DNA from 2 places in the Sporosarcina sp. P17b genome. Region 2 is predicted to be linked to the other one. Evidence: riboswitches for the same ligand, from Rfam matches in the RefSeq annotation. Region 2 holds a riboswitch; the other holds the start of a gene.

Region 1 (12,347 bases), on a different contig from region 2:
CATCGTCAAGGATGTTAAGTTTGAAGGCGAAGGATGTTCCATTTCAATGGCATCTGCTTCCATGATGACACAGATGATTAAAGGTGAAACAACAGAGCGCGCATTGCAATTAGCTCATACTTTTTCAAATATGATGCTAGGCAAAGATATTGATGAGTCGATTGATCTTGACGACTTAGAAGCACTATCGGGTGTCGCGCAATTCCCTGCCCGCATAAAATGTGCAACATTGAGCTGGAAGGCGATGGAAAAGGGAGTCTCTGGCGAGTCGCAGTGACCTTGGCCATAGTACGAGCAATTATGGGACGGAGGAATAGTAATGGCAAAACAGATGCCGGAAATCGGCGATTACAAATATGGTTTCAGTGATAAGGACGTTTCGGTGTTCCGTTCAGAACGTGGACTGACACGCGAAATCGTAGAAGAAATTTCTGGAATGAAAAGTGAACCACAATGGATGTTGGATTACCGTCTGAAGTCTCTTGAGATCTTCTACAGTAAGCCAATGCCACAATGGGGCGGAGACTTGAATTCATTGAAATTTGATGAAATCACGTACTACGTAAAACCATCTGAAGGTGCAGAAACTTCTTGGGATGAAGTACCTGAAGAAATCAAGCGTACGTTTGATAAACTAGGTATTCCTGAAGCAGAACAAAAATACTTGGCAGGTGTATCTGCACAGTATGAATCTGAGGTAGTTTATCACAATATGAAAGAAGAACTAACAGATCTTGGAATTGTCTTTAAAGACACGGATTCTGCACTTCGTGAAAACGAAGAGTTATTCAAGCAGTATTGGGGTACAGTTATTCCAAACTCGGATAATAAATTCTCAGCGTTGAACTCTGCTGTATGGTCTGGTGGATCATTTATCTATGTACCGCCTGGCGTAAAAGTAGAAACACCGCTACAAGCGTATTTCCGTATTAACTCGGAAAACATGGGACAGTTCGAGCGTACAATGATCATCGTAGACGAAGGCGCAAGCGTTCACTACGTAGAAGGTTGTACAGCACCTGTTTACACAACAAACTCTCTACACAGTGCGGTTGTTGAAATCATCATCAAAAAAGATGCATATTGCCGTTACACGACAATCCAAAACTGGGCGAACAACGTCTACAACTTGGTAACGAAGCGTGCGGTATGTGAGCAAAATGCGACAATGGAATGGATCGATGGCAACATTGGTTCTAAATTGACGATGAAGTACCCAGCAGTCATCCTAAAAGGTGAAGGCTCACGTGGTTTGACTTTATCCATCGCATTAGCAGGTAAAGGACAGCACCAGGATGCCGGCGCGAAAATGATGCACTTGGCACCTAATACGTCTTCTACTATTGTTTCAAAATCTATCTCTCAACACGGCGGAAAAGTAACGTATCGCGGAGTTGTCCACTTCGGACGTAATGCGGACGGAGCACGTGCCAACATTGAGTGTGATACGTTGATCATGGATAAACTATCTACTTCAGATACAATTCCATACAATGAAATCTTGAATAACAATATTTCATTGGAACACGAAGCAAAAGTATCAAAAGTTTCCGAGGAGCAGCTCTTCTATTTGATGAGCCGTGGTATTCCTGAATTGGAAGCAACAGAAATGATCGTAATGGGCTTCATCGAGCCATTTACAAAAGAACTACCGATGGAATATGCGGTAGAGATGAACCGTCTGATCAAGTTCGAGATGGAAGGTTCAATCGGATAATACAATTAAACCCTGTTCGCATCTACTGGTGCGAACAGGGTTTTTTTATGTGAAGATAGTAGCTTGACCTATTTTTTCTCAACAACGGCAATTGTGCATCTGGACACACTGATTAATTTACCTGCTTCATCTGTAATTTGGATGTCCCAAACCATTGAGGTGCGGCCCCTATGGAAAGGGGTGGCGGTAGCAGTAACTATGCCATCTTTTTTACCCCGTATATGATTCGCATTGATTTCTAGCCCAACTGGATAATGTGTCTCTGGATTCAAGTTTAAAGCGGCGGCAATGCTAGCAGCTGTCTCAGCGAGCGCCACGGACGCGCCTCCATGCAGTAATCCCATCGGTTGAACGGTTTTCGGTCCAACCGGCATTTCACAGACGACTTTGTCTGGATCTAGTTCTTTAAAGGTAATTCCCAATGCACCAATCAGCGTATCTTCTAAGTCCAAACCGTCCAATAAATTAAGTTCTTTCATCCTCTTCTTACCCTCCATTTCCATGATATACTTCTATTACATGTATATACATATATGTGTAACGCATACTGCTATGAACCCAACTGTAAAAAGAATATGCGTACATGTACCCTAATATAGTGTTGGATAAATTGTCAAGGCTCATTAGAAAGTTAGCTATCTACATTTGAAAGAAGGGGTGAGTGTCGTGAAAAAGGATTTGGATCAAGAACAAGCAAAATATATTATTGATGTATGCGCCAGTGCTAATCTCCGTACGGTATCCGGTTCACTTACACAACTGTACAACCAACTGTTAAAACCTACTGGATTAAAAATCACCCAATATTATATGCTAGGCAATATTTATGCAACGCCAGACATATCCATTAGTAAATTAGGCGAGATTATGTTGTTGGATCAAACGACCGTCACGCGTAACTTAAATATTTTAAACGATTCAGGATATGTACAGATCAAGAGAGCGAAACAGGATTCGCGAATAAAAGTCGTTACGTTAACAGATGTAGGGTATGAGAAATTAAATAACGCTACACCTATTTGGATGCAAGTACAGGAACAAATTGAAGGCTCTATTGGCAAAACAGAGTATATGGATTTGCTGGAGAAGTTGGCTTCATTACAGAAAGTAATAGAAGAGATCAAAAGTTTATCGACATGAAAATGAATCTTCATTCATAAATTGATTGACAACTCAAAAAAATCAAGTAAAATACATGTATATACATGTATTGACGATGTAGGAGTTTTGAAGAGTACGGTTTTTACGTTAGTAACAGATATACACAGAACACATTTTGAAAGCGCTTACGATAAAAGGAGGGTGTTTATGATGAATTTAGTAGAATTGAAAAACAGTATGAGTCTTCCGGTGATTGCTTCCCCGATGTTTATTATTAGTAATCCTAAGACTGTGATTGAGCAATGTAAAGCAGGAATAATTGGTTCTATGCCATCTCTAAACGCAAGACCAGTTGCACAATTTGAAGAGTGGTTGATTGAGATTACAGAAGAATTAGCGGACTATAATGCCAAAAACCCTACTAAACCAGCCGCACCATTTGCGATCAACCAAATCGTTCACCGATCCAACGAAAGATTGCAAGAAGATATGGAGCTGTGTGTAAAGTATAAAGTTCCGATCATTATTACATCTCTTGGTGCGAGGGAAGATGTCTATGAGGCAGCGCATAGTTACGGTGGTATCGTTTTGCATGATGTCATCAATAATATGTTCGCGAAAAAAGCTATTGAAAAAGGGGCAGATGGTTTAATTGCGGTAGCGGCAGGAGCGGGTGGTCATGCTGGTCCGAAAAGCCCGTTCGCACTCATTCAAGAAATCCGTGAATGGTTTGATGGACCACTAGTGCTAGGGGGTTCCATCGCAACTGGCGGAAGCGTATTAGCTGCTGAAGCAATGGGTGCAGACTTTGCATACATCGGATCGCCATTCATCGCCACTGAAGAAGCAAGAGCAGTTGACGAATATAAACAAGCAATTGTAGACGCAACTTCGGATGATATCGTGTATAGCAATTACTTCACAGGTATCCACGGGAATTATTTAGCTACATCTATTCGTGCATCGGGCTTAGACCCTGAAAACTTGCCAGAAAGTGATCCGAGTAAAATGAACTTCGGTGGGGATGCGGGTCAAAAAGCTTGGAAAGATATTTGGGGTTGTGGACAAGGAATTGGTATCATCGATAAAGTACAACCTACAAAAGATTACGTCGCGCAATTGGCTCAGCAATACAATGAGGCAAAGGATCGGTTGGTAGGAGATCGAGTGAACACAGCGAGCAGGTAATACAGAGGGAAAAATAAATCGATTTACGATAAAAAACAAGTATGTCCATCCAGACACGCTTGTTTTTTATTTGTCTACTTAGTGTTTGTGAATGGAATGTGTTTCAATACGGTTGATTTTTAAATCATTCATCGCGGTTTTTTGATAGGTGAATTCAACATCTGATTGGAGTTGTTCGAGTAAAGAGAGGGTTTTGGTTTGTGTTTCCATTAAGGATCCAGTTTGCTGGTAGATAATATCCTGTTTACTTTCCATAGAAGATAACCGTTTATTTGTCAGTTGCTGTTCCTTTTTCACTTCTACCATTTCTGTATTAAGGACATCGACATTAGTCTTGAGTATTTCAACGTCCGACGTGAGTGTGCCAACATCTGACTTAAGCGTACTAACATCCGACTTGAGTGTACTAACATCCGACTTAAGCGTACTAACGTCTGATTTGAGTGTACTAACATCTGACTTAAGCGTACTAACGTCTGATTTGAGTGTACTAACATCTGACTTGAGCGTACTAACGTCTGACTTAAGCGTACTAACATCTGACTTGAGTGCACTAACATCTAACTTAATCTCAGAGACGTCAGTTTTAATGCTTTTCATTTCGCTCAAAATTTGGTGCAATAGAACGTCACTCATTTTCCTCCATCCTTTCGTATGTAATTGATCCTCTCTATATAATAGCATGTATTATATGAAAGACAAACACCATCCTATTGCTAAATCAATTCATTGATTATATACCTTACGGGGTATATAATACATATATAAACAAATGGAGAGGAGTTTTTTACATGTCTGAAAAAGCAACTGTATATGTGTCATCTACTTGCCCTTATTGTACGATGATGACGAATTATCTAGATGAAATCCATGTACCTTACGAGACGATCAATGTCTCTACAAATCCTGAAGAAGGTGAGCGTCTAATGGAAATAACGGGTCAGATGGGCGTTCCACAAACACAGCTGAATGGTAAATGGATAATTGGCTTTGATCCAGCAAGTATTCAAGCTGCACTCGACGCATGAATAAATTCAAACAGATTGTATTTAACCGAGGCTGCACAATTCAAACGGCTGAAGAGATGGAAAAGAAGTTATTTCCACGCTTTTGTATTGGCAACATAGCATTTGCGGTGATGGGTGTGATCCTCGTCATCATAGAATGGACTCACTAATAGGAGGCGCCAAGTATGGGATGGATTATTATAGCACTCATCGTCGGCTTAGTAGTTTGGCGAATGAAACCTGCAAAAGGTGTGCAAACAATTTCGACTGAACAATTAAAAGATAGACTGAATGAGCGGAACGTCCAGTTAATCGATGTACGTTCACCGGCAGAATATACAGGACGTCATATAAAGGAATTTAAGAATATCCCATTGAATCTACTTTCGAATAAAATGGGGACATTGAAGAAAGATCAAGAAGTCATAGTCATCTGTCAAAGCGGCATGCGCAGTTCAAATGCGGCAACACAGCTGAAAAAAGCAGGGTTCGTGAATGTAACGAATGTACGTGGTGGAATGAGCGCGTGGCAAGGCTAATGATAGAAGAAGCGTTTCGAGAATCTTATCTCGAGACGCTTTTTTAATTGGAAATGAAACCAATTACATCAAGTGAAATACAATAGAGTAAAGCCTAGTCTGCACGTACGATTTTTCCGAAAATACATAAGATATGATACACTAAGTTAAAGGTAAAAGGAGGGGGACTTTCCATGATACATGTTGGCCTGACTGGATGGGGAGACCATCCAAGCCTATATAATGAAAATACAGTTGCGAATAAAAAACTTGTAGATTATAGTAAACATTTTCCGATTGTTGAGCTAGATTCGACGTTTTATGCGATACAATCAAAGAAAGTAATGGATAAGTGGAATGAGGAAACGCCTGCTAATTTCCAATTTGTTGTGAAAGCGTATCAAGGCATCACAGGTCATCAGCGTGGAAAACTACCGTATGATTCTGAAGAAGAGATGTTCACACAATTTAAATTGTCGATGACGTCATTTGTCGAAGCGGGTAAGCTTGCGATGGTGCTTGTACAGTTTCCACCTTGGTTCGATTGCAAGAAGGAAAACGTCGAACGCATTCGTTATGTTCACGAACAATTACAACCGTTGCCCATTGCCGTCGAATTTCGCAATCAAACTTGGTACTCACCTGCATATCGAGAGAAGACACTGGATTTCTTGAACGGTCTAAACGTCATTCATGTCGTCTGCGATGAGCCGCAAGTGGGAGATGGAAGTGTGCCACTTGTACCGATTGCGACGGATAAAAAAGTGCTGTTACGTCTCCACGGACGGAATGATAAAGGTTGGGTCAATACGATGGGGGATAGTAAAGCATGGCGTAAAGTGCGCTATCTTTATGATTATAACAATAAAGAATTAGAGAGTATGAGTGAAATCGTCAAACATCTCGAGAAGCAAGCAGAAGAAGTTTTTGTCATTTTTAATAATAACTCTGGTCAGCATGCAGCCAAGAACGCTAAACAGTTTGCAAGTTTAGTCAACATAGAATATGGTCAGCCGCTTACGAAGCAAATGGATTTGTTTGAGGAGGATCAGTAATGGAATTTGTAGTACTCGCTTTAATTGGATTGGCATCGGGTGTAATTGGTTCCATCGCAGGCCTTGGAGGCGGAACCATTTTAGTTCCAGTGACATTGTTTGTCGGTCTGAACCTCGGCATGATTCCCGATATTACGCCGCAGAGTGTAGTCGGTTTGTCGGTCATTATGATGATCGCGAACGGACTTGGTTCGACAGTTTCATATATGAAAGTCAAAACTATTGATTATAAAAGCGCATTTCTATTTTTTGTAGCGAGTATTCCGGGCATCATAATCGGTGCGTTGATTAATAAAAACTTGAGTTTGCAATCATTTAATTTATATTTTGGTATATTGCTCATTGTTTTATCTACACTGTTATTAACAAGAAAATATTTAAAACCGATTCGATGGTTTGTTGACAATGGCAAGAAAATGAAGTTTACTGATCCGCAGGGCAAAACACATATCTATGGCTATCCAATATGGTTTGCGATTCTACTAGCATTATTCATTGGATTTACTTCGGGATTATTCGGAATTGGTGGAGGTACGATGATAGTGCCAGCCATGATTTTACTATTCTTGTTCCCACCACACGTGGCTGTCGCGACATCGATGCTCATGGTATTTTTATCAGCCATCGTCAACTCGATTTCACATATTTCACTAGGTCACGTACCATGGCTCTATACGATTCCTGTTGTGCCAGGAGCTTATTTTGGCGGGATGCTCGGAGCGTACTTAAATAGCAGAATGAAATCAGAAACTTTGGTTTTAGTCATACGCATCATTTTACTCATCTTTGGACTGCGTTCCATTTATGAAGGGATTTGGGGTTGACACTTATGAAGGAAACCGTAGCGACAATTCACATTTATCATACGAATGATGTACATAGTCATTTTGAAAACTGGCCGCAAATTCGCCATTTCCTCTCGCAGCGTAAGCAGCAAGCGGCAGACAATGGCGAAGCATGTTTTTTATTTGATATCGGAGACCATATTGACAGATCTCACCCATTCACAGAAGGAACAGAAGGTAAAGGAAATGTGGAATTATTAAATAAATCAGGATACCACGCTGTAACGATCGGCAACAATGAAGGAATCACCATGTCCAAGGAAGCGTTGAATACATTATATGAAGATGCGAATTTCGATGTAGTGCTCTGCAACTTAAAATATCAAGATGGAGAGCTGCCTCACTGGGCAAAAACGTCTAAAGTGTTTGAGACTGCAGAAGGCGTGCGTGTCGGTGTTATAGGGGCTACAGCTCCGTATTACGCGTTTTATGAACAACTAGGCTGGAGTGTTACTGAACCGCATATAGCATTACAAGAAGTAGCGCGTAACTTGCGCCCTCAATGTGATGTGATTGTTTGCCTCTCCCATTTAGGTATTCATGAAGATCGTCTGCTAGCTGAACAATGCCCAGAAATTGATGTTATTTTGGGCGGCCATACACATCATTTATTGCAAAACGGTGAATGGTTTGATGACACATTGATCGCGGCTGCTGAAAAGTTCGGTCATTATGTCGGACATGTGCAAGTAGATGTGGACCGCATGACGAATCAAGTGATTCATATGAAAGCAGAAGTGTTCCCAACGCAAATGATGGAAATGTCCGAAGAAGACATAAAACAGGTGAATGATTTATTTGCTGAAGGGGAAGAAACTTTACAAGTCCCGGTATTTTATAATCCTTCACCGTTATCACAGCGTTTAACAGGAGATAGTCCATTATCTTCACTGTTTGGTCGGGCGTTACTCGACTATTTGGATGCTGACTGTGCATTATTTAATGCAGGGATTTTCCTTGGTAGTCTAGAGGAAGGATGGATTACAAAAGGTGACTTACATTCCTTATTACCGCATCCCATCAATCCATGTCTTGTTCATTTAGATGGGGCAGAACTGCTGACAATCTACGAGCAATCGCTTGATCCAAAGTGGACAGAGCTTCCAATCAAGGGGCTTGGTTTCCGTGGTACATTAATGGGCAGCATGATTCATGAGCATTTATATGTCAATCATGAAGGGCAATTATTCGCCGGAAATCGATTAGTGAAGCCTGGGGAAAACTACACACTGGCGACGCTTGATATGTTCACGTTCGGCTTTTTCTATCCTTTATTAAAAGAAGCAAAGAAAGAATATGTCATGCCGGAAATGCTTCGTGATGTACTCGGTTGGTACGGCAGAAAATATTTCAATGAACGCTAGTTATGTATGCCTCCTACTTCGCATAATGTGATGTAGGAGGCGTTTTTATGCGGTTTTATACGAATCAAAAACGGCCAAAGAGACACAATTATGGCAAAACCATACTACGATTTGTCATCCCAACCGTTTTAGTAGGGGTGGCGATATTTTTCTATACCGTCAACAAACAACTAACGCCGATCTATACACAGTACGCCGAAGTGCAAACCCAGAAAATAGCCAGTCACGTCATCAGCCAGGCAATCAATAATCGATCTACCAGTGTCTATGATGTCAATGAAATTATTGAAAACGTCCCCGACGATACAACCGACACGGTGACGACGAAGTTCAATGCAGAAATCATTAGCCAAGTTATGTCCGAAATACATCAGCTCGTAGAAGATCATCTAGAGCGAGCAGAGGGCGGAGATCTGGATATGCTACCGCCACTTGGCGATCTTGAATACAATCCCGATCGTATGCAAAAGGAACAGGGCATCGTGTTTTTTGTTCCACTTGGGCAAGCAACCAATATTCCCTTAATTGGTAACTTGGGTCCAAAAATTCCTATCCGTTTCCATGTTGTAGGGGATGTACATGCAAATGTTGAAACTGATATACGAGAATTCGGTATTAACAATGCCTATGTAGAAGTAAATTTGTTGTTGAAAGTGAATGTACAGATCATCGTTCCATTAGCGACAAGCAAGAGTGTCGTAGAGCAGAAAATCCCTATCGCTATTGGCTTGATTAGAGGGAAGGTACCGCAAATTTATTCGAAAGGAGAGCAAATGCCAGCACAAATCGAGGTTCCCCTTGAGAAGACCGAGTAAAAGGGTGTTGTGAACGATGTCGATTATTGCTACACTAAGTACAGAAGAATATCGAGACTTACGTAGAGGCTGCATTGTTTATAAGTACCTAGCGAGAGAGTGACGTCTATGACCGCGAGTGAAAGGAAGCAATGCCGAAGTTTGAGAAGAGTCTGCTTCTCAAGTTGGGGTCATTTCAAAGAGGAATGACACTGTCATACAGCGACAAATGTATGGAGAGCTACAATAGCCAATTGAACTATGATTTATTAACATATTGCTTGTTCAACTGGTCAGCCGACTCCTACACGTGCGTTAGTACTTGTGGAGTGGGCTATTTTTGTGGAGAAAATTCAGAAATACAAAATATTGTCAGCATTCCACTCTTCGAAAGATCTTCTGCATTTCGATATTATCTAGCAACTTGAAAGAGGAGGAATTACAATGATCGGAACGTGGGTCTCTATTTTGCCTCCTATTATCGCCATCGTGATGGTGTTAGCGACGAGGAGAGTATTATTATCATTAGGAGCGGGAATTGTTACAGCAGCTTTACTTTTAGCGAACTTTGCTCCGTTCGAGACACTAAAAGGTGTATGGAGAGCCATGACAGTTTCATTTTGGGATGGCGGACTCAATACGTATAATATATTTATTATGTTATTTCTATTATTACTAGGTGTCATTACGGCATTTGTTAGTCTATCCGGAGGAAGTGCAGCATTTGCGCGCTGGGCTGTCACGCGTATTCGTACAAAACGTGGCGCAAAGCTACTGACAATGGCGCTCGGTATTGCCATATTTGTAGACGATTACTTCAATGCATTGGCAGTTGGCCAGATTGCAAGACCTATTACGGATCAGCATAAGATCTCTCGTGCAAAACTAGCATATTTCATTGATTCTACGTCAGCACCTATCTGTGTCGTGTCACCTATATCCAGTTGGGGCGCGTTTTTGATTGGACAACTAGCACTTATTTTAGGTACGACAGCAGCGGTCAGCTATTCACCGTTGACTGCATTCGTCATGATGGCGCCGATGAATTTTTATGTCATCGCGACATTGTCCATGGTCTTCTTCTTCGCTTGGACGAATAATGACTTCTTTGAAATGAAGAAGCATGAAGATCGTGCCATGAATGAAGGCGAACTGTTTGACCAAAATAAAGAAATACCTGGTCAGCTAAAGGAAGAATTTCCAGAGCATACACACGGTAAAGTACGTGATTTAGTTGCGCCAATCGTGACATTGATTGTGGTAACGCTTGGCATGATGATTTATACGGGTTATAAAGAAGCAGGTATCTTTGATATTTGGGCTATCTTCGAAAACACGGATGTACCGTTCTCCTTGGTAATTGGTGGTACTACAGCTACATTACTAGCTATGTTGTTATATACACTACAAATGAAAGAGAACGAAACAGCAAGCGTTTCATGGATGGGACGCGCATTTGTAAGTGGCGTAAAAGCGATGATGCCTGCGATTTTAATCTTAATCTTTGCTTGGGGATTGACGGAACTTATTGCATCGCTTGATACAGGACTATTCCTTTCTGCAATGGTAGAGCAATTGAATATTCCGGTCGCATTCCTTCCAGTACTGATTTTCGTATTAGCGGGATTAATGGCATTTTCAACAGGTACGTCATGGGGGTCGTTTGGTATCTTGATGCCGATCGCAGGGACGATCATGGTCAATGCAGCACCTGAACTATTATTACCAGCATTAGCAGCAGTTCTTGCTGGTGCGGTATTCGGAGATCATTGTTCACCGATTTCCGATACAACCATCTTATCTTCCACTGGTGCAGGGTGTAATCACATGGATCACGTCTCTACACAATTGCCTTACGCACTCGTTGCTGCGAGTGTTTCAGCGATTGGTTATATTGTTCTAGGAATTACTGGTTCAGTTTGGATTGGACTCGTAGCAGTTATTATTATCTTGATAGTTTTATTCACATACTGGAACGCAAAAGGAAAACAACGCGCTGCGCGAATAGCATAATTTTACGGTTTGGACTAAGGGTGAAGAATACTTCATTCTTAGTCCAAATTTGTTTTGACATCTACTATTCTGCTGTTTATACTAAATATACGGAACTGGAGTTTTCAGAATATATCGAATGGTAACAAGTTTTGTGAAATAACAAAAAGAGAGGAGAGTGTTTAATGGAAACACGCTCACAATGGGGAACAAGGGCCGGTTTTATATTGGCTGCAATCGGGTCTGCTGTCGGACTCGGAAATATCTGGCGCTTTCCTTATGTCGCCTATGAAAATGGCGGTGGCGCATTCTTTATCCCGTACTTATTTGCACTTTTAACAGCGGGTATCCCGATTCTGATCATGGAATTTACAATTGGTCATAAATATCGTGGATCCGCACCTCTTTCATTCTTCCGTTTAAATGGTAAGAAGGCAGAGTTTCTAGGATGGTGGGGGATTTTCGTATCGTTCGTCATCTCCACTTACTATGCTGTGATCATTGCATGGGCAATGAAATACACGATCTATTCATTTAACTTATCTTGGGGAAAAGAACCCGAAGCATTCTTCTTCGGTGATGTTCTGAAATTAGCGGATAACCCAGGAGATGTCGGAGGGATTGTAGGAGGCGTAGCATTGCCACTACTATTCGTTTGGATTATTTGTTACATCATCTTGATCGGTGGAGTCAAGAAAGGGATCGAGTTGGCGAACCGAATATTTATTCCTGTTCTATTCCTTCTATTCTTATTCGTCGTCATCCG
Region 2 (12,347 bases):
CGTGCTGTGGTTCGGCTACAGCATTTGGGGAAAAGTTGCAGTCACTGTACTGATCACCTTTTTCCCCATCACTGTCAGTGTGTTCGACGGCTTGCGTTCATCGGATAAAAACTTACGTGAATTAATGCTCACGATGGGCGCGTCTGCAAAAGATATTTTCTTTAAACTGGATCTACCTTCCGCACTACCTTCCTTTTTCTCTGGACTTAAAGTGGCGGTCACACTCAGCGTGATCGGTGCTGCAATCGGAGAATGGCTTGGCGCACAGGCGGGTCTTGGATATTTCAGCAGAAGAATGATGACTCAATTCGATAGTGCGGCTGTATTTGCACCGATTGTTTTACTATCTGCTGTAGGCATTATTTTCTTTTTACTTGTCGTTTTATTGGAAAAATACTTTTTACAATGGAGGAACCACGAATGAAAAAACGTTTGCTACTTGGGATGACCTTTCTTCTTTTGCTAGTCGCTGGCTGCAATAATGATGCAACCGCAGTAGATACGGAAGAGTCACAGAACGATGATAAGAAAAAAGTTAGTATTATGCTCGACTGGTACCCAAACGCAGTACATAGCTATATTTATGTGGCACAGGAAAAAGGTTATTTCAATGATGAGGATGTCGAAGTTGATATTCAATTCCCTGCCAATCCAACTGATCCAATGAATTTGACTGCTGCAGGAAAAGTGACACTTGGATTGTACTACCAACCCGATGTCATTTTGGCTCAAGCGAATGAAGATATCCCTATCAAAGCGGTCGCATCTGTCGTACGTGAACCACTGAACTACACGGTCATGCTGGAGGACAGTCCCATTCAATCGCCGAAAGATCTAGAAGATCTGACGATTGGTTATCCTGGCATTCCACTCAACGAAGCCTTGATCAAAACAATGATCACAAATGATGGTGGCGATTACGATAAAGTGAAAATGATTGATGTTGGATTCGAACTAGAATCTTCATTAGTTTCTGAACGGGTTGACGCTGTGACGGGAACATTCATTAATCATGAAGTACCTGTTATGAATGCTAAAGGGTTCAAAACACGCTATTTTAATCCCGTAGAATACGGCGTTCCTAACTACAGTGAAATTGTTTTGTTAACGGGTAACGATACGTGGGAGAAGGAACATGACGCAATCTTGGCCTTTTGGAGAGCCGCACAAAAAGGGTATGAATTCATGGTGGAACAGCCTGAAGAAGCACTGGAATTATTGCTTAGCAACCAAGATCAAGCGAACTTCCCACTCGATAAAGCCATTGAGATGGAAAGCTTGAGTATTTTATTGCCGAAGATGGAAACAGGTGGAGAACCCTTTGGCCAGCTTGATGAAAAGTCATGGGAAGAAGTACGTGATTGGCTTCATGAGATGGAATTGATCAAGACGAAACCACAAGTGGAAGATATGATCATAGATATCAGTTCTAAAGAAATATTTTCTAACGTAACAAAGTAATATAAAAAGCTATTGCGTAAGTCTACATGACTTATTGCAATAGCCTTTTTGGTTCTATAGGATTAATCCGGCACGACCGTAAACTTCACAACAACTGATTTCTTCAGTGCCACACCTTTTGTATTCTGCAATCTTTGATCCACGCGTAAGTAATGAACACCTAGTTGCCATTCATTATGAGGTGTGACGAGTAATTGCTGAGGATCTAGTGGATTCAATTTCGCGGTAAATCCTTCTATGCGTTCTGTGCTATTTGGTAGATGTGTAATATAAATATGCTCGCTGTAGTCTTTGCCAAGTACTAGTTTATTAGTAAACTTGATTTTGAATACTTTGTTCTTTTTCACAACTAAGTCAGGGAAATCACCAACAAAATCCTTTGGTTGATTTGGATTGGCAGCAGTTGGCAACGCATAGCTAAGTCGTTCTAAATTTAGTAGTCCTGCACCGAAATGATCGTCTTTACCGAGTTGCCCTAAGTCTGTGGCAGTCATTTCAAGTAACTCTCTAATTTCAGTTGACTTGGCTTCCGGTTGCAAGGACTTCACCAAAGCTGCTGCACTTGCCACCATAGGTCCCGAGAAAGAAGTTCCACTCACTGATTTATATGTGTTATTAATGTACGTGGTAGAAATCACCGCGCCTGGTGCAACTAAGCTGACTTGAGAATTAAAATTTGAAAACGAAGCGCGTTGATTTTTGCTATCGGTTGCTCCCACTGAAATTACGGAAGGATAGGACGCAGGAAACATGACGGAATTCCCCTTTTCAGCATCGTTTCCTGCAGATGCCACGACGGTGATCCCCGACTCGATCGCTCGTTGTATCTCTTTTTCTTCTAGTTGGGACGGCTGGCTACTACCATAACTCATGTTGATCACATCGACTTGTTTCATAATCGCATAATCAATCGCTTTAATACTATCTGATACTTTGCTAGTTCCATTCAAGTGCGAAATTTTCAATGGCAAGACTTTCGTGTCGTATGTTCCCGCTAGACCTGCCACACCTATGTGATTCCCTGCCCTCGCAGCAATGACGCCCGCTACGGCCGTTCCGTGTCCATTGACGTCCTGAACATTTGCGTTGTTAGCGTAAAAGTTATAGCCACCTGGCTGAATTCTTCCTTGTAGATCTTCATGCTGGATATCAATACCTGAATCGATAACTGCCACAACCGCATTCTTCTTTTGTTCTGTCACTCTTGACCAAATTAACTGCGGCTTCAGTTGCGGAATCCACCACTGCTTCACGAAAATAGGATCATTGAGGACGATATGCGAATAGCGCTCGTAATTTGGTTCAACATGTAACACGTTTGGATCACCAAGTAGTTGTTCTTTCATTAACAGCATTTCTGCCGAATCTGCAAAACTCCATAATTCCACTTCATCTGATATAGTCTCACGGCTTTCAACGCCTGGTAGCCCTTCATCAATAGAAAACGATTGGCGATTTCCTTCATACTCAACCAATAGTTCATTGGGTACTACATCCGCATTGACCACTCCTTGAAATCCTAGTACCATCATCCATACGATGCAAAAAACCAACACGATATGCCGCTTCTCTCTCATATGCATCCTCTTCTCTTCCCTAGCCCCTACCTTGGAAACACAGGATTCTTTTATACTATTATAGCTTGTACGTTTCTAATTATATACAGCAAACACTGAATATAGTACTACGTAAAAAACATAATTTTAAATTTCAATTTCACAAACATACCATTTACTCATTATCCTTATATAACAACTTTCCTTACATCTAGAATAATCCGGCCAATCATAGTATAATTTTGACTACATTGGTATCTACTCTAGTTTCCAAAAGAGAGAGCCATAGCATGAAGTAGGAGAATTCAAATGAAAAAATGTCCAATTTGTAATGAAATGAATGATAAGCAGCAAGAATTTTGTACAAACTGTAAAGCATCTCTTGCGTCACGTCGTTTGAATAAAAAACGTTCTATATGGAAAACACCACACTACCCAATTGTATTAATTGTTGTCGTGCTTGTAGCGATCATTGGCTACTACACTATTGAAAGTAAATATGGGCGAAATGCTACAACAGAGAAATTCATTACCGCTTTGATCGAGCAGGATCGCGACACATTGCAAGAATTGATTGTACCGAAAGACAGTCGGATTGCAATTAACGCAGATAGTTTGCAAGCGCTGCTAACGTTGGTTGAGAAAAACCCTTCGATCGTACAAGTAGTGGAAAACCACTTACATGAAAAATCCGAAGACGGCATGTTTTCCATTCGTGCAGCTGGTAAACGATTGGGGCTTTTCCCGCGATACACAATCAATCCAGTAGGCTATATCGTCAAAGTACAATCCATCGGGGACGAAACGGTACTGTCCATCCATGATGCGGAAATGGGCTATATTAAGAAGCGGAAAGAACAGGCTGAATTTGGCCCTTTCATGGCGGGAATCTATCCTATTAAAATGACAACGACTCTGGATGACGATACGGTACGTGAAGAAATCCAGGCGAACGTCTTTGGGGCGAAACAAACTGTTCATCTAGATTTTGATTCCATTAAAGAATTGGCTACCGCGGCCAACACAGATGTAGAAAAGGATAACGATCTGCCCGTTGTTCAAAACGACATTGTAAAAGAAGAACCTGTCGAGACGGTCATTGTCAAAGAGATTATTAAAGAAGTTCCAGCTGACGTTCCAAAGGATCATTTCATCATTTCATACAGCGGAGACGTGTACCTCGATAAATCCGATTTAAAAGGATTATCCAAAGACGATTTACGTTTGGCGCGCAATGAAATATACGCGCGACACGGCTATGTCTTTGAATCAAAGGAATTGCAAGACTACTTTGGTTCGCAATCTTGGTATACGCCCGATCCATCATTTAACGGAAAGATGGCGAAGTGGGAGAAACACAATGTGGAACTGATTAAGTCGCATGAATAAAAACAGGAGCAATCGAAAAAGTCTAATGACTTCCTTGATTGCTCCTGTTTTCTGTAGTTAAGCGCGGACACAAGCCGAGTTAGCTCGCTTGCTCCACGTCTTCACTACTCTCGCCTTCTTCTATTAACTTCTTCATAGCTTTCGCTTCATACGTAACCCAATCGACATTCGGTTTGCTAATTAATTCGTCCAGAATCGCTGTTGACTCGGCATTCTTATTTAGCTTCCATAATGCACGACTTTCTTGCAAGCGCATCCCTTCTCGATAAGGGGACTCTTTATAATGCTCACTTTCTTCTTTATAGAAAGCTTTCGCAGTATTGACGACTTCTTCATACTTCTGCTCGCGTAAATAACTTGATGCTAAGAAATACGACGCATCGTCTGTAAAGTAATCACTTTCTTCAGTGCGCACAGCATACTCTAAATAGGCCACTGCCGCAGGGAAGTCTTCATTCAGATATTGCTTATAACCTTCGTTATAATACATTCTCGCCTCTTCATTCGATACGAATTCAGGCTCAACTTCCTCTTCAGGTTCTGTATCTGGCACTTCTACTGGCTCTTCTTTCACCGCTTCAGTCTCTGTTATGGCTGGTTTTTCAACCGGCACAGTAGTCGGCAACCCACTAGCTGTATCGGGCTGCGCCAGTAAGTTGGCAATTAACCATATTACGAAGACTAATAAAACCGTTGCAATGCCCGCGAATAAAGCCGCCGCACCCTTTTTCAGCTTGCGTTTCGGCTTCGGTTTTGGCACTGGACGAGCGATATCCGGACGTGGAGGTTCTGCCGCCACGACACGTTTGATAGTCGGATCGTCAAGAACATGCAAAGGCAATCCAACCGTATAGCGTGATAACGTGCCCGCTTCATAACGTGCCACCAGAATGGTTTTCATACGATATAATTCAATCGGAATTGGCATTTTCCCTGCCATTTCCATGGCGTTATCTACTATATGTAGGACATTTTCGGTATAGCCCAATTCAATTTCAGATACAGCGTAGTTATACTCAGCGATCACCTTTGTATAGGTGTCCCAATTACTAAGAATCACTTCTTCCAGCTTGGCGACATGAGGCTCCTCGCTATCGAGTTCCTTCAAGTACGCTAATGCCACATGCAGATTGCCGACTTTACTCTCAAGCAAAGCTTTATGCCACAGTATCTGCTTTCGGTTCACACTAAGTTTTTCAAGTTCTCGGATCGTATCAAGCGCCATCGTGTAACGCTTCTGGCGTATCTCTTGTTGCATTTGCTGAATCAACATAGGAATGTTAGTGAATGAACTCATCGAATCACCTCCACCTACTTAATGGGCGGACGCAGTGACTGAGCCATTGATCCATTGTAATGCTTGTCATACACGTTCCCCCTTTTACGTAACTGTTTTCACGAATGCATCTTGAATAACTTGTCCTTCTATTGAAAAGGCTCTGCGGAATACAGCCGCTACTTTAAATCGCTCAATTCCTGGCGCTTCTTCAGCAGGTATAGTGCCGACCGCTTCCATAAAGCTTTCATCGAAATATTCATCATACACCGGTAACTCTTGTATACCCATGTCCTCAAGCAAATGATGCGCTTGATCGATTACGGTATCCAATTGCGCGATCAAATCGATCGACTCCGGGTCCACCGTCTGACGTACGTCTTCGAATAATGTAAAGATCTCTACTGCCCGTTTCGCCATATGTACACGGTCTTCAAACGCTTCATCCTGCAAACGAGTAATCGCTTCATCAACCGGCAAGACGGCTTGATTGCTCTCAAGCAATTCTTCTAGCGACCGGAAACTCGTTGATGTGAATTGCTGAAACTGTTTCAAATCTTCTTGCGTAACCGGCTTCTCAATAGGATCTACTTCAAAATCTTCAATAGTTATTTTCTCTAGCTGCAATAATTCCTTATCCAATATACGCTGCAACTCTTCCGGCCTGTTATCCGCGGACTCATGTATAGTACTCATCGAATTCCCCTTTTCGAAAAAACATATGTAATTCTCAATCAAGCAAGAAAAGCCCAGTCTACTCTCAGGCTATTATACTGATAAGATAGCACTTTTTGGGGTCTAACACAATACTGGGCCATGAATTGTCGGAGGAATGGGACGTCTTGCATACATGGGGTGACAGGTTTTTACAGGGTTTGGCATGGAAAGACAGAAGAGCCCTCCAGTAGGAGGACTCTTCTGATGAACACTAATTTACTTATAATAGGAATAAAACATAATCCTACTTTCCTTACGTAATGAAAGATAATTAGTATTTTGAACGTTTTTTGTCACTGTTAGATAATGATAACCTTCCTGCCAGAACTGATTTGGCTCAATCAGTAGTTGATTATAGTTCAGAGGATTTACTTTGGCAGTAAAACTTTTCACACGCCCTACACCATTCGATTTTCTGGAAATCACAATATCTTGGCTATAATCTTTAAACGGAGATAACGGCTGAGTAAAGGTGACTCGGAAAACTTTATCCATGGGGACGTCTTGATTTGTAAAGTCGCTTGTAAATTCATACCCTTTGCCGTTTCGGACAACATGTACAGTCGCAATTTCCGCCACTCCACCTAATCGTGCTCTAGCTGTGACAAATACGGTACCCACACTTTTCGCTGTAACTACACCATTCTGATCGACTTCTGCTATGGAAGGGTCTGATGACGACCATATAATTCTTTGATCCGTTGCGTTATATGGAAAAACCTTTGCGGAAATTGTAAACTTTGCTTCTATCGTTGTATCTACCACATATACGGGCAGGATTTTCCTAGCGTTTCCAATATAAAACGTGATGGTCGCACTTCCCGGATAATTCGCTACCACCATCCCATCGTAGTCCACGTAAGCTACTTCCGGATTAGATGATTTCCACTCCACGAGGTTATCCTCTTTGTTCAAAAAGTATTCTCTATCTCCTCTTTTCATAGACACTTCGTCCAATATAATATCAGGAATTTCTACATCACTATATTCCGGGATAAAGATACTCGATATTTCATATTCCTGTTCCACAAATCTTTCGTTATATGATGATTCTTGATGAACCTTCATATAATAGTAACCTTCTTGCAACTCTACTTTCATAGCTAATCCTTTTCTACCGTTAGCCAACTCTTGATAATCAGCTTTTGCAACCCAGTTCTTTTTTTCATCATATAAATCTACATTTAAAAATTGATTATCAGAACCATCTTGCGAATAACCTTTTGTCCAATATATTTCAACATCAAGCATCCCTGGCTCATCCCTTACTAATTCATAAAAATCTATGTCCTTAGAAGTTTTGTTTATTCTTCCCCTCATAGTTTCATAGTAATAATTTAAAAAGGAAGTAGCTTGGGAAATTGTATCGTTTGGCTCTATTTCATACGAAGCAAACTCAGCTAACTGGTTTTTATTCGCGGAAAGTGCCTTTACTTCACTCGTTGCATAGCCCAATGACAAATCCAGTGTCACAGCTTCTGTGTTCAATTCTACTCGTTCAACTGGAACTATTTTAGGCGGCAGTCTATCATGCAGCGCTCGTAGATTCAGTAAACCTGAACCAAAGTAAGCAGGTGTAGTAAAACCACCTAACGGCATCGCAGTATCTTTCAGCAAGTTTTTCATTTGTTGCGGTGTGGTATTTGGTTGCAACGATTTATACATAGCCACCGCTCCCGCCACAATCGGTGAGGAAAACGATGTGCCCTCGCCCATAGTAAATCCATGGTTGGGGCTTGTAGTGTAAATTGATGTACCTGGAGCCACCAAAGTTAGACTGTTATTGTAATTAGAAGATTTCACGTGCTGATTCAACTGATCCACGGAACCAACGGAAATCACATTGTCGTAGGAAGCGGGATAAAACAGTGGATTCCCTTCCTCTGCTTTATTTCCGGAAGCAGCCACAACCGTTATTCCAGCCTCGATCGCTTGCTGTATCGCGTTGTTTTCTATATCTGACTTCAAATCTCCACCCAAGCTCAAGTTAATGACATCTACTCCACGTGAAACAGCATAATTAATGGCCGCCACTATATAGGAAGTCTTTGTTTTATTTCCTTCGCCAAATACTTTTAAAGGTAAAATCTTCACGTCATATGGACCTACAATTCCTGTGACCCCTATGCCATTTCCATATTCAGCAGCAATTACCCCTGCCACTTTCGTACCGTGTCCAGTTACATCAAAAACATCCGTACTACTATCATAGAAGTTATACCCACCGGTTCGAACTCTTTTTTCCAAATCAATATGTCTAGTATCCATACCTGAATCAATCACTGCGACACTAATCGATTTCCTTTGTTCTGCTACACGCGACCAGATCATTTCCGGACGAACATGTGATATCCACCATTGAGCATTTAATCCAGGATCGACGATGTCTGCTGCGATTTCACGTTCTGCATTCAGCTCGACGTATGCGATAGTAGGATCCTCTTGCAACTGGAGTTGAAGTGCTTCAACGTCCGCATCTTTTGTCAAACTCCATAACTCTACTTCATCAGAAATCCTCTTGCGCGTTTCCACTTGCATCTCCACTTCTTCACTAAATGTCATTCGGACATCTTCTGCGTATTCCACCAACAACTCTGTAACCGGTGACTGCGCATTACTATGTATAGGTTCACTATTAATTAATCCAAGAAACACCAGTACCAACAGTAGACAACGTAAACTACTTTTCTTCACAACATCCCTCTTTCCTAATAAAGTTCATATTTTCAATCCATCAATCGTTGCATGGAATAGATGACTTTAGTCCATTCTACCTCCTAGAAACGAATAGGACTACAGGTAATTCCATATTAATGAAATTAGTCAAAATTCGTATGTTCCTTATCTCCATAGAAAAGTAATGGTTGCATTCTTCATACATACCAAGTACAGTAAGGGTAATTAAACTTTCACTTATTTCGATAATTCGGAAATAAGGATAGAGGCGCAAAAACCATTAGTACACAATCAGAGAATCATGAGGTTCTGTGAAGATTGTTGAAAGGGGAATTTGCCGAAGCTGCGAGACACTCATGATCTCCAAGCTGATTCTGGACTGAACAAGTGCAGGATTGTCATATGGGAAACTGTATGGTGGGCTATCTCGTGCAAAGAAATAATTCATTATTTCAACGCAACAGCGAGCCCTCGTTGTTGCTTTTTGCGTTCACTTACGTATCGCCCCCACCTCTATGTTTTTTAATAAAATGATAGGATGTGGAGAATAATGAATTTTGGATCAGTTATGACAGCGATGGTAACTCCGTTTGATGAAAGAGGAGACATCGATTACCCAGCAACGAAAAATCTAATCAATCACTTACTAGCCAATGGAACAGACGCATTAGTCATCGCAGGCACGACAGGAGAATCGCCTACGCTTACAGCAGAAGAGAAAGTGGAACTATTCAAGTTTACTGTCCAAACCGTAGCAGGCAGAGCACCTGTCATTGCTGGAACTGGAACGAATAGCACGAGAGAATCTATCGATTTGACGATCCAAGCGGAAGAAACCGGTGTCGATGGAATTATGCTGGTCGTCCCTTACTACAACAAGCCTTGTCAGGAAGGACTCTACCAGCACTTCAAGACGATTGCGCAAACTACGACATTACCTGTCATGCTATATAATATCCCGGGTCGTAGTGCAGTCAATATGTTGCCAGAAACCGTTATTCGGTTGGCTAACGATGTGTCGAATATTACGTCCATTAAAGAAGCAAGCGGCGATCTAGAAGCCGTTGCAGCCATAATTGAACATACGGGCGATGACTTCTTTGTCTATACAGGAGACGATGCTTCTACACTTCCTGTATTAGCCATCGGCGGAACAGGCATTGTGTCGGTTTCTGCGCATATTATAGGAAACGAAATGCAAGAGATGGTACAGAACTTTAAAACCGGTAACACAAAGCAAGCAGCGGAAATCTACCGTGGTTTATTGCCAATCATGAAAGCGATGTTTGCTGCACCTAACCCTTCTCCAACAAAGGCCGCGTTGAATTTACTAGGCGTACCTGTCGGCGGAGTTCGTTTACCGATGATCGATTTGCCTGAAAACGAAGTGGCGGCTTTGAAGGAATTGTTAGCCCTTGAAGACAATGCTACGATTGGATTGTAAAAGTAACGAATAGAAAATATGCTGCCTCAAAAACTCTACTTGTAGATTTTCTGAGGCAGCTTTTTGCATCTACAAGTAAAAGCCTGTTTAAGATACGTATCTCCCTTCAAAACGAACTCAGTACAAACTATGTAATAGATGCGTTATACTGTGTAATAATCGATGAAAATAGATACATCATGGAGGCTTTTATGTTTAACGATTCTTTTATTAATACACTCATACAGTTGGAAAATGATAAAAAGTGGATGTCTGTAGCGAATTGGATGAATAAAAATCCCCCAGTTATCCAACTAGATCAGACGTTGCTAGAAGCAGCTAAAGTACTGAAGGAATTGAAAATCGAGTTTCTCCCTATCGTTGATCCACAATATAAGCCGGTCGGTATCATTACTGCTGAACACATACTCGAAGCTTTCGTCAATGGCCGTAATAAGCACACAACACTAGAGCATATAGTACTTATGCAAGTAGCTACAATAGACGAACATACATTATTGAATGAACTCCCTTTCGATCCAGACAATACAAATGTCTATGTTGTAAAAAACAAACAAGGTATCCTCATGGGTCTGTTAACTCAAAAAGAAATCGTCAAAGGGCTATCGGCATTGATTGAAAGTTATATAAAAAATGAAAAGGTCTCTGATATTTTGACGGTCATTCTGGAAAAAGCGTATGAAGGAATTGCTGTGGTCGATGAATTGGGTATGATCATCGAATTCAATGAGGCCTATAGTAAATTCACCGGTATCCCTAGATCGGAAGCAATTGGACGGCATGTCACAGAAGTAATCGAAAATACAAATCTACATGAAACCGTACAGAAAGGTATGCCAGAAAGAGGCGTTCTTCAAAATATTCAAGGGCAAGATATGGTCGTTCACCGTATTCCTATTTGGAAAAACGGTAAAGTAGTCGCAGCAATCGGTATGTTGATTTTCGAAGGTGTTTCAGACATTTATCGCATTTATGAGCGGTTACAACTACAGAAAATTATGGCTGATACTGAACTTCCTCCCCTATCTCCTGAAGGCTTTTCCAGTCTCAATCAAATTATAGGGACAAGCGAAGCGATATCCGACTTAAAGAGAAAAGCGCGGACTGCTGCTCGAACACAAGCTGTCGTTTTATTGTCCGGTGAAAAAGGAACGGGTAAAAACGCATTTGCAGAAAGTATCCATCAGTTAAGTCCGATCGCATCCAAACCATTTACAACTATATATTGCAAAGTCCAAGCAGCGCGAAATGTGGAAGAACAACTTTTCAGCCCACATGGAATCCTCCATTCCGGACAACCAAGCACGCTTTATTTACAAGATATAGATGCTTTATCTATGAATATACAGATGAAATTAGTGGAGTTTCTAAAACAAGCTCCAGAAGATTTCCCTGTTCAACTAATCATTTCGTCTACACAAGACTTACACGAATTAGCCGAAAGAGATGCTTTTAGTTCCGAGTTATATGCCAAATTAAATCCACTGCAGCTCTCTATCCCTGCGCTTCGTAACAGGAACGAAGACATCCCTTATCTACTGTCACATTATATGCAGGAAATATGTTTCGCACATAAAATTCCTGAGAAGTCATTCTCTACTACCGCTGTAACGTATTTAATGAATTATCAATGGGAAGGTAATATTGAGGAATTGATAGATGTGCTAGAAGACCTAGTAAGCATTGTTGACTCCGATAGTATTGATGAGACAGATTTGCCGCAACATATTCTGGATGGACAAAATTTAAGTACGTTAGAAGACTTCAGAGAAAAACAAGAGGCGGAAGAAAAAAAGATTATATTAAATTTATTGGATCAAACAGAAGG

What was found. Region 2 has a riboswitch for lysine ahead of dapA (4-hydroxy-tetrahydrodipicolinate synthase). Riboswitches for the same ligand answer to the same signal wherever they lie in the genome.
Region 1: linked by a shared signal. The riboswitch ahead of CSV76_RS12115 (Na+/H+ antiporter NhaC family protein) and the one ahead of dapA (4-hydroxy-tetrahydrodipicolinate synthase) in region 2 are both predicted to bind lysine.

The regions. Positions count from the first base shown of each region.
Region 1 is NZ_PDYP01000010.1:51,039-63,385, forward strand. Features, by position in the region: gene sufU (Fe-S cluster assembly sulfur transfer protein SufU) at 1-277, shown strand, start outside; gene sufB (Fe-S cluster assembly protein SufB) at 320-1,717, shown strand; gene CSV76_RS12065 (PaaI family thioesterase) at 1,786-2,196, opposite strand; gene CSV76_RS12070 (MarR family winged helix-turn-helix transcriptional regulator) at 2,384-2,857, shown strand; gene CSV76_RS12075 (NAD(P)H-dependent flavin oxidoreductase) at 3,026-4,006, shown strand; gene CSV76_RS12080 (coiled-coil domain-containing protein) at 4,085-4,606, opposite strand; gene CSV76_RS12085 (glutaredoxin family protein) at 4,798-5,034, shown strand; gene CSV76_RS17345 (hypothetical protein) at 5,031-5,183, shown strand; gene CSV76_RS12090 (rhodanese-like domain-containing protein) at 5,199-5,552, shown strand; gene CSV76_RS12095 (DUF72 domain-containing protein) at 5,726-6,586, shown strand; gene CSV76_RS12100 (sulfite exporter TauE/SafE family protein) at 6,586-7,410, shown strand; gene CSV76_RS12105 (bifunctional metallophosphatase/5'-nucleotidase) at 7,416-8,795, shown strand; gene yunB (sporulation protein YunB) at 8,843-9,610, shown strand; lysine riboswitch at 9,666-9,841, shown strand; gene CSV76_RS12115 (Na+/H+ antiporter NhaC family protein) at 10,034-11,602, shown strand; gene CSV76_RS12120 (sodium-dependent transporter) at 11,767-12,347, shown strand, end outside.
Region 2 is NZ_PDYP01000004.1:261,513-273,859, reverse strand. Features, by position in the region: gene CSV76_RS07060 (ABC transporter permease) at 1-424, shown strand, start outside; gene CSV76_RS07055 (ABC transporter substrate-binding protein) at 421-1,461, shown strand; gene CSV76_RS07050 (S8 family peptidase) at 1,524-3,017, opposite strand; gene CSV76_RS07045 (YARHG domain-containing protein) at 3,327-4,406, shown strand; gene CSV76_RS07040 (tetratricopeptide repeat protein) at 4,486-5,703, opposite strand; gene grpE (nucleotide exchange factor GrpE) at 5,788-6,378, opposite strand; gene CSV76_RS07030 (S8 family serine peptidase) at 6,616-9,093, opposite strand; lysine riboswitch at 9,331-9,508, shown strand; gene dapA (4-hydroxy-tetrahydrodipicolinate synthase) at 9,626-10,519, shown strand; gene CSV76_RS07020 (sigma 54-interacting transcriptional regulator) at 10,711-12,347, shown strand, end outside.